DNA from 3 places in the Streptomyces sp. NPDC002573 genome. Region 1 is predicted to be linked to each of the others. Evidence: riboswitches for the same ligand, from Rfam matches in the RefSeq annotation. Region 1 holds a riboswitch; each other region holds the start of a gene.
The links. Region 1 has a riboswitch for thiamine pyrophosphate ahead of thiC (phosphomethylpyrimidine synthase ThiC). Riboswitches for the same ligand answer to the same signal wherever they lie in the genome.
Positions count from the first base shown of each region.

Region 2: another riboswitch for thiamine pyrophosphate. It lies ahead of ACFYX0_RS34200 (thiamine ABC transporter substrate binding subunit); the one in region 1 lies ahead of thiC (phosphomethylpyrimidine synthase ThiC).
Region 3: another riboswitch for thiamine pyrophosphate. It lies ahead of thiO (glycine oxidase ThiO); the one in region 1 lies ahead of thiC (phosphomethylpyrimidine synthase ThiC).

Region 1 is NZ_JBIARC010000034.1:15,273-18,542, reverse strand. Features, by position in the region: gene thiC (phosphomethylpyrimidine synthase ThiC) at 183-1,985, opposite strand; TPP riboswitch at 1,978-2,134, opposite strand; gene ACFYX0_RS28280 (YibE/F family protein) at 2,206-3,270, shown strand, end outside.
Region 2 is NZ_JBIARC010000050.1:55,483-58,752, forward strand. Features, by position in the region: gene ACFYX0_RS34195 (ABC transporter permease) at 1-867, opposite strand, end outside; gene ACFYX0_RS34200 (thiamine ABC transporter substrate binding subunit) at 843-1,880, opposite strand; TPP riboswitch at 2,008-2,113, opposite strand; gene rlmN (23S rRNA (adenine(2503)-C(2))-methyltransferase RlmN) at 2,179-3,270, opposite strand, start outside.
Region 3 is NZ_JBIARC010000002.1:251,042-254,311, reverse strand. Features, by position in the region: gene ACFYX0_RS03280 (thiazole synthase) at 1-114, opposite strand, end outside; gene thiS (sulfur carrier protein ThiS) at 119-319, opposite strand; gene thiO (glycine oxidase ThiO) at 316-1,482, opposite strand; TPP riboswitch at 1,481-1,593, opposite strand; gene ACFYX0_RS03265 (NAD(P)/FAD-dependent oxidoreductase) at 1,815-3,041, shown strand; gene ACFYX0_RS03260 (Rv2175c family DNA-binding protein) at 3,191-3,270, shown strand, end outside.

The DNA of each region.
Region 1 (3,270 bases):
ATGGACGATGTCCGCGAGCCGCCCCGTCGTCCACAGCACCGGTCACAGGGCCCAGAGGAGCAGGTGTTCCTCCAGGCGGCGCGAGTATCGTGGCTTACCCCAGAGGCGATCCGCGAGCCATTTTGACGGTCCACCGGACTGCGCTGGAGCCCTCCTCGAGAGCCCCAGCGCCACGTTGGCCGTCAGTCGGCGACAGGCAGGTACACCCGGTTCCCCGCCTCCGCGAACTCCTTCGACTTCTGGAGCATTCCCTCGGCGACCTCCTGCGCCGACGCGCCCTCAGCCGTCGCACCACCGAAGCGCTGCGTGATGTCCCGGCTGATCTTCATGGAGCAGAACTTCGGACCGCACATCGAGCAGAAGTGAGCCGTCTTGGCCGGCTCCGCGGGGAGGGTCTCGTCGTGGAAGTCGCGGGCCGTGTCCGGGTCGAGGGCCAGGTTGAACTGGTCCTCCCAGCGGAACTCGAACCGCGCGTCGGACAGCGCGTCGTCCCACTCCTGCGCGCCCGGGTGCCCCTTGGCGAGATCGGCCGCGTGGGCGGCGATCTTGTAGGTGATGACGCCGGTCTTGACGTCGTCACGGTCGGGCAGGCCCAGGTGCTCCTTGGGCGTGACGTAGCAGAGCATGGCCGTGCCCCACCAGGCGATCATGGCGGCACCGATGCCGGAGGTGATGTGGTCGTACGCCGGCGCGATGTCCGTGGTCAGCGGGCCGAGCGTATAGAACGGAGCTTCATCGCAGATCTCCTGCTGCAGATCGATGTTCTCCTTGATCTTGTGCATCGGGACGTGTCCCGGGCCCTCGATCATCGTCTGTACGTCGAAACGCCTGGCCACACGGCCGAGTTCCCCGAGGGTGCGCAGTTCCGCGAACTGTGCCTCGTCGTTGGCGTCCGCGATCGAACCCGGCCGCAGACCGTCGCCCAGCGAGTAGGTGACGTCGTAGGCCGCGAGGATCTCGCAGAGTTCCTCGAAGTTCTCGTACAGGAACGACTCCTTGTGGTGGGCGAGGCACCACGCCGCCATGATCGAGCCGCCGCGCGAGACGATGCCGGTCTTGCGGTTCGCCGTCAGCGGCACGTACGCCAGGCGCACACCCGCGTGGACTGTCATGTAGTCCACGCCCTGTTCGGCCTGCTCGACGACCGTGTCCTTGTAGATCTCCCAGGTCAGTTCCTCGGCCTTGCCATCGACCTTCTCGAGCGCCTGGTAGAGCGGCACCGTGCCGATCGGCACGGGGGAGTTGCGCAGCACCCACTCACGGGTGGTGTGGATGTTGCGGCCGGTGGACAGGTCCATGACTGTGTCGGCGCCCCAGCGGGTCGCCCAGGCCATCTTCTCGACCTCCTCCTCGATGGAGGAGGTCACCGCGGAGTTGCCGATATTGGCGTTGACCTTCACCAGGAACCGCTTGCCGATGATCATCGGCTCGATCTCCGGGTGGTTGACGTTGGCCGGCAGCACCGCGCGGCCCGCCGCGATCTCCTCACGGACGACCTCGGGTGAAACGTTCTCCCGGAGAGCCACGAACTCCATCTCCGGCGTGATCTCCCCGCGGCGCGCATAGGCGAGCTGCGTCACCGCGTTGCGCTCGCGACCGCGGCGCGGCTGACGCGGGCGCCCCGGGAACACCGCGTCGAGGTTGCGCAGGCCTCCACGCGGGGAGGTGTGCTTGATCCCGTCGTCCTCGGGACGGACGGGGCGACCCGCGTACTCCTCGGTGTCGCCGCGAGCGATGATCCAGTTCTCCCGCAGCGGCGCGAGGCCCCGGCGGACGTCGGTCTCGGCTACTGGATCTGTGTACGGGCCGGAGGTGTCGTACAGGGTGACCGACTGCCCGTTGGTGAGATGCACTTGACGGACCGGCACCCGCAGATCGGGGCGCGAACCCTCGATATACGCCTTGTGCCAGCCGATGGACTTCCCGGCCCCCTGGGGCTCTTCCTCCTGAGCGGAGGCAGGCGTGCGTACGTCCTTGACGGTCATAAGACCTACTCCCTACGCCGGCATTACCCGGTAACAGGTTCAGCGGTCGGCACAGCCGTCTCCACTCGCTGATGTTCCACGTGAAACATCGCGTCTACGGAGGTCAGTGCCCTCTCAGCCCGGTGCTCCGAGCTCCCGCGTGTGCAAAAGTCCCTTCACGCTAGCGTCTAATTGGGTGAGCTGAACAGTGGGCCCTGCGCCTTCTTGCGATGATCGGGCGGTGCCCCCGACGCAGCATCTCCCCTCGCACCCGTCGCCCGAGCCGCCGCACCACCATGGCCCGGACGACAGACACAGCCGCCGAGACGGGCACGGCCACGGGCCCGGCGGTGGACACGGCCACTCCCACAGTCACAGCCATGGCCCCGCGGCCCCCGTGTCGCGGCATCTGCGCAAGGTCATCGCCGCGATCCTCATCCCGTTCACCGTGGCGGTCATCGTCGGTCTCGTGGTGCTGTGGCCCGGCGGGGTCCCGTCGCACAAGCGCTCCGGCGTCGGCTTCGACCAGCAGACCCAACAGGCCACGGTCACCACGGTCGTGGCGGTGGACTGCAAGTCCGTGAACGCCTCGGGTGGGGGCCCGATCGGCGACACCTCCCTCACCGGCGGCTCGTCGGCCCCGCAGACACCGTCCGGCACCTGCAAGAAGGCGACCGTCCGCGTCGACACCGGCAAGGACAAGGGCCGTACGTTCACGGAGATCGTCCAGCCGGACCAGTCACGACAGCTGCACCAGGGCGAGAAGGTCGTGGCCGCGTACGAGCCCTCCGCGCCGAAGGAACTGCAGTACTCGGTGACCGATGTGGACCGCACGTTCCCCATGGCCCTGCTCGCCGGCATCTTCGCCGTGGCGGTGGTGGTCGTGGGCCGGATGCGCGGGGTCATGGCACTCGTCGCGCTGTCCGTCAGCTTTCTGCTGCTCAGCCTCTTCATCCTGCCCGCGATCCTGGATGGCTCGAATCCGCTGCTCGTGGCCGTGGTCGGGTCGAGCGCCATCATGCTGATCGCCCTCTACCTGTGCCACGGTCTGTCGGCCCGTACCTCCGTGGCGGTGCTCGGCACCCTCGTCTCCCTGTCGCTGATCGGTCTTCTCGGCTCGGAGTTCATCGGCTGGGCCGCGCTGACCGGCAACACGGACGACAGCACCGGCCTGATCCACGGCCTGTACCCGCACATCGACATGAGTGGCCTGCTGCTCGCCGGCGTCATCATCGGATCCCTCGGCGTGCTCGACGACGTCACGGTGACCCAGACGTCGGCGGTCTGGGAGCTGCACGAGGCCAAC
Region 2 (3,270 bases), on a different contig from region 1:
CGTGCGGGACGCGTCGACCAGCCGGAGCGCGCTCTCCCGGCGGCGCACGGTCCAGGCGTGCACCACGAGGATCGCGCCCACCGCCAGGAACTGCACGATCGTCAGCACGGCCGCTGTGGACAGGTCGAAGAGCTCGGAGGTCTGCCGGTAGATCTCCACCTCCAGGGTGGAGAAGGTGGGGCCGCCCAGGATCTGCACCACACCGAACGAGGTGAAGGTGAACAGGAAGACCATGAGGCCGGCGGCGGCCACCGCCGGACCCAGGGCGGGCAGCGTCACTGTCCGCCAGGCGGCGGCGCGGGAGGCGCCGAGCACCCGCGCGGCCTCCTCCTGGCGCGGGTCGAGCTGCGCCCACAGGCCGCCGACCGTGCGCACGACGACCGCGTAGTTGAAGAAGACATGCGCGAGCAGGATGGCCCACACGGTGGTGTCGAGCCGCACGCCCCACAGGTCGTCGAGGAGTCCGCCGCGGCCGACGAGCGCCAGGAAGGCCGTGCCGACGACCACCGTGGGCAGCACGAACGGGACGGTGACGACCGCGCGCAGCAGCTGCTTGCCGGGGAACTCCAGCCGGGCGAAGACATAGGCGCCGGGCAGCGCCACCAGCAGGGTGAGCGCGGTGGACACGAGCGCCTGCCAGGTGGTGAACCACAGCACATGCCGGATGTCCGGCTGTGCGAGCACGTCCGCCAGGCGCCCGAGGCGCCACACCCCGTCGACGCGCAGACCGCGCGCGACGATGGCGGCGACGGGGTAGGCGAAGAAGACCGCGAAGAACACGACGGGCAGCGCCATCAGCCCGAGGCGCGCCGCACCGCCCCGGTTCGCCCGCTTCCTCGGGGCTACTTCAGTACGAGCGACGTCCACGACCTGACCCACTGGTCACGGTTGGCGGCGATCTTCGTCGGCGCCATGGTCTCGGGGTTCTTGGCCGCGGGCCCGTACTCGGTGAACTCGGCGGGCACCCGCGCGCCCTGCACGACCGGGTAGACGTACATGTTGAGCGGCATGTCCTCCTGGAACCTCCTGCTGATCAGGAAGTCGAGGAACGCCTCGGCGCCTTTGGGGTTGTGAGCGTTGCTCAGCAGCCCCGCGAACTCGATCTGGCGGAAGCAGGTGCCGGTCGCGACGCCGGTCGGCGCGGTCGTGGGCCGCGGCTTGGCGTAGACGACCTCGGCGGGCGGGGAGGAGGCGTACGACACGACGAGCGGCCGGTCGCCGCCCGACTTCCTGCCACCGGCCGAACCGGAGAACTCCTGGTCGTAGGCCTGCTCCCAGCCGTCGACCACCTTCACGCCGTTGTTCTTGAGCTTGTTCCAGTACTCCTGCCAGCCCTTGTCGCCGTACTGTGCGGCGGTGCCGAGCAGGAAGCCGAGGCCCGGCGAGGAGGTGGCGGCGTTCTCGGTGACGAGGAGGTTCTTGTAGGCGGGCTTGACGAGGTCGTCGAAGGAGGCCGGCGGGGCGAGCTTGTGGTCGGCGAAGTACTTCTTGTCGTAGTTGACGCAGATGTCGCCGTAGTCGATCGGGGTGACCCGGTGCTTGTCCCCGTCCAGCTGGTACTGCGCGCCGACCTGGTCGAGTCCCTTGGCCTTGTAGGGCTGGAAGAGCCCGTTGTCGAGGGCCCGGGACAGCAGCGTGTTGTCGACGCCGAAGAAGGCGTCGCCCTGCGGGTTGTCCTTGGTGAGGATCGCCTTGTTGACGGCTTGGCCCGCGTCGCCGTCCGGGAGGACCTTGACGTGGTAGCCGGACTCCTTCTCGAACGCCGCGATGACGCTCTTGGAGGCGGCCCATGAGTCGTGGCTGACGAGGGTCACGGTCTTGGGATCGCCGCCGCTCCCTGCGGTGGAGCCGGACGATCCGCACGCGGACAGCGTGACCATGCCCAGCCCGACGGCGACGGCCGCGAACTGCTTGCCGGTGATGCCCACTGATTTCCTCCTGGAGGTGACCAGGAAGAGACGCGGCCCTGCCCGGGAACCCCGAAAAGTCCCGGGCAGGGCGCAACAGCTCGAGTGAAGACCGAACTCCCTACCCAGAATGACCTGGGCGAGGTTCAGAGGGTCTGCGGGCTCTCCCGCACTCTCAGCGCTGTGGCGCTCCCCTGTCGGAATATGCAGATATGAACAGCCATGAACAGCTATGACTGATTACGGACTACGAGATAGGACGGCCATCAGACTACCGCTCGATGGCCGCCAGCTGACCACACGCTCCGTCGATCTCCTGGCCCCGGGTGTCCCGGATGGTCGCCGGCACTCCATGGGCTGCGATCGCCTCGACGAACGCCTTCTCGTCCTCGGGCCGCGACGCGGTCCACTTGGAGCCGGGCGTCGGGTTGAGCGGGATCAGATTGACGTGCACGGGCCTGCCCTTGAGCAGCCGGCCGAGCCGGTCACCGCGCCACGCCTGGTCGTTGATGTCCCGGATCAGGGCGTACTCGATGGACAGCCGGCGCCCGGACCTCTCGGCGTACTCGAACCCGGCGTCGAGGACCTCGCGTACCTTCCACCGCGTGTTGACGGGCACGAGGGTGTCACGCAGCTCGTCGTCCGGTGCGTGCAGCGAGATCGCGAGACGGCACTTGAAGCCCTCGTCGGCGAAGCGGTGGATGGCCGGCACCAGGCCCACGGTCGACACGGTGATCCCGCGCTGCGACAGCCCGAGCCCGTCCGGCGCGGGGTCGGTGAGGGCGCGGATGGCGCCGACGACGCGCTTGTAGTTGGCGAGGGGCTCGCCCATGCCCATGAAGACGATGTTGGACAGCCGCGCCGGGCCACCGGGGATCTCACCGTCGCGCAGCGCCCGCATGCCGTCCACGATCTGGTGCACGATCTCCGCGGTGGACAGGTTGCGGTCGAGGCCGGCCTGACCGGTGGCGCAGAACGGGCAGTTCATACCGCAGCCGGCCTGGGAGCTGATGCACATGGTGACCCGGTCTGGGTAGCGCATCAGCACGGACTCCACGAGCGTCCCGTCGAAGAGCCGCCACAACGTCTTGCGGGTGGTCTCCTGGTCGGTCGACAGATGCCGTACGACGGTCATCAGCTCCGGGAGCAGTGCCTCCTGGAGCCTGCCGCGAGAGGTGGCGGGGATGTCGGTCCACTGCTCCGGGTCGTGCGAGTACCGCGCGAAGTAGTGCTGCGAGAGCTGCTTGGCGCGGAACGGCTTCTCGCCGATCGCGGCGACCGCCTCCTTGCGCTCGGCGGGCGTGAGATCGGCAAGATGCCGCGGCGGGGTCTTGGCTCCGCGCGGCGCGACGAAAGTGAGTTC
Region 3 (3,270 bases), on a different contig from region 1:
GCCGGACGCCACCAGCGCCCGTTCCATGACGTCGAGGCTCGGCGCGCCGCCGGTCCCCATGATCAGCCGGGAGGAGAACGTCGTGCCACCGAGGACGAAGGGATCGTCGGCCATGGGATCAGCCTCCTTGGACGGCGGTGAGGACCTCGACGCGATCACCCTCGTGGAGGGCGGTCGACGGCCACTGCGTGCGCGGGACGACGGTTTCGTTGAGGGCGGCGGCCACTCCCGAGCGGGCACCGGTGAGGGCCTGTACGACGGCGTCGAGCGCCGTGCCGGGAGCGAACTGGCGGGACTCTCCGTTGACCGAGATGTTCATGCGGGCTGCTCCGTGAGCGCGGTGGCGGCGAACCGCCGGGGGGTGAAGGGGCGCGCCTCGTCCGGGAGGTCGCCCGTGGTCAGAACGTGGGCCATGACGTCGCCGGTCACCGGGGTGAGCAGGACGCCGTTGCGGTAGTGGCCGGTGGCCAGCAGCAGGCCGTCCAGCTCGGTCGGGCCGAGCAGCGGCGCGTTGTCCGGGGAGCCCGGGCGCAGTCCGGCCCGGGTCTCGGTGAGGGGCAGCTCGGTGATCCCGGGGACCAGCTCGTGCGCGTCGCGCAGCAGCTCGTAGACCCCGCCCGCGGTGACCGTCGTGTCCCAGCCCAGCTCCTCGCTGGTCGCGCCGACCACCAGCTCGCCGTTCTCGCGCGGCACCAGGTAGAGGTGGCCGCCGCGGACGACGGCGCGCACGGTACGGCTCAGGAACGGGGCGTACCGCTTCGGCACGGTCAGCCGCAGCACCTGCCCCTTCACGGGCCGTACGGGCGGCAGCACCTCGTCGGGCACCCCCGCGAGCTGCCCGCTGAGGCTGCCCGCGGCGAGCACCACCTGCTCCGCGGCCAGGTCGGTGCCGTCGGCGGTCCTGAGGCCGGCGACCCGCCCCCGCAGCACCGTCAGCCGCTCGGCCCAGCCCCGGTGGAAGCCGACCCCGGCCCGTTCACAGGCCGTGACCAGCGCCGCGACCAGCCGCCGCGGGTCGATCTGGTGGTCGCCGTCGACCTTGAGCCCGCCGCGCACCCCGGGGGCGAGCATCGGCTCCAGGCGTCGGCAGTCACGGCCGCTCAGCCATTCCGACGCAAGGCCGGAGCGCTGCTGGAGGGCATGCAGGTCCCGCAGATCGGCGCGGTCGTCGGCGTCCAGCGCGACGGCGAGCGTGCCGCACCGGCGGTATCCGAGGTCCAGACCGGTGGCCTCGGTCAGCTCGGCGGCGAAGTCCGGGTAGCGCCGTGCGGACTCCAGGTTGAGCGCGAGCAGCGTCTGCTCGCCGTAGTGCAGTTCGGTCACGGCGGCCAGCATCCCCGCGGCCACCTGGGCGGCGCCGCCACCCGGAGCGGGGTCGACCACGGTCGTGGCGAGCCCGCGCTGCGCGGCGCGCCAGGCCGTGACGAGTCCGATGATCCCGCCCCCGACGACGAGGACGTCCGAGGTACGTATGGGTGACATGGGCGTTCAGCCCCCTCCCTTCGCCGGCATGATCCGGATCAGGTTCGTACGGTCGGAGGCCGGCCAGCCTCCCTCTCAGCCCGGTGCGTCCGGGCTCCCGCGAGTGCTTGTACGGGGGCCACCCTAATCCGTGCCCGTCCGCGCCGGTAAGGGAGCCTCCCGGGGGGGCCGAGGTTGTCCGGAGCCGCGGCGGGTAGGCGCAAGGGGACCGCCCCGGTCGCCGGCAGGCAGGGCTCGGGCGGGATCGCGGCAGGCAGCGGGACGAGTGCTGTGCAGCAGGTCACTCAGCATGCCCGCTGACTGACACATTGTCAGTTGGCTAGGGTGATCAGGTGAGCGAGCAGACGCAGGAACGGGGCGATTCGGCACGGCGCGTCGTCGTCGTGGGTGCGGGCATGGCCGGGGTGCAGACCGCGGTCGCGCTGCGCGAACAGGGGTTCACCGGCCGGGTGACGCTGATCGGTGCGGAGCCGCACCAGCCGTACGACAGGCCGCCGCTGTCCAAGGCCGTGCTGCTCGGCAAGGCCGAGGGCTCCGCCTTCGACGTCGACTTCGAGGCCCTCGGCATCGAGCTGCGGCTGGGCTGCGAGGTGGTCGGCCTGCGCACCGCCGACCACGAGCTGGACACCGTGGAGGGACCCGTCGCCTACGACGTGCTGGTCCTCGCCACCGGAGCGGAACCGATCCAGCTGCCCGGCGCGGAAGGCGTCCCCGGGGTGCATCTGCTGCGCACGCTGGACGACGCCGAGCGGCTGCGGCCGGTCCTCGCCGAACAGCACGACATCGTGGTCGTGGGCGCGGGCTGGATCGGTGCCGAGTTCGCCACCGCGGCGCGCGAGGCGGGCTGCACCGTGACCGTGGTGGAGGCCGCCGACCGGCCGCTCGCGGGGGCGCTGCCCGCGGAGGTGGCCGCCCCGATGGCGGCCTGGTACGCGGACAGCGGGGCGGAACTGCGCACCCACGCGCGCGTGGACCGCATCGAGTCCGGGGCCGTGGTGCTCGACGACGGGTCCCGGGTGCCGGCGGACGCGGTGGTCGTGGGCATCGGGGCACGTCCGGCCACGGCGTGGCTCGCCGGCTCGGGCGTCGAGCTGGGCGCGCACGGGGAGGTGCTGGCCGACGAGCACCTGCGCACCTCGGTGCCGGACGTGTACGCCGTCGGGGACTGCGCGTCCTTCCCGTCGGGGCGGTACGAGCAGCGCCTGCTGGTCCACCACTGGGACAACGCCCTCCAGGGCCCGCGCACGGTGGCCGCGAACATCATCGGGGAGACCCCGATGGCGTACGACCCCGTGCCGTACTTCTGGTCGGAGCAGTTCGGCCGCTTCGTCCAGTACGTGGGCCACCACGCCGCGGCCGACACGACCGTCTGGCGCGGGAGCCCGCAGGGTGCCGCCTGGGCCGTGTGCTGGCTGCGCTCGGGCAGCCTGGTGGGCCTGCTGGCGGTGGGCCGCCCCCGGGACCTGGCGCAGGGCCGCCGGCTGATCGAGTCGGGCACCCCGATGGACCCGGAGCTGCTGGCGGACGCGTCGCGCCCGCTGAAGGAGGCGACGGCGTAGGGGCAGGTCCCGGGCGCCGCGTCCCGGCCCGCCCATGCCCCCGTTCGCGGGACGGCGGGGGCCCTCCGTGTCCACCGCCGGAGGCAACCGGCACTCTGCCGGAGGTGCCCCGCTTCCGACTGTCAGTCCGGGATGGCACGCTTGATCCCGTGACCGAGATTGACGCAAAGATTGATGCTCTCGTCCCCGGCTGGCTCACCCTCCCCGACATCGCCGAGGCACTCGACGT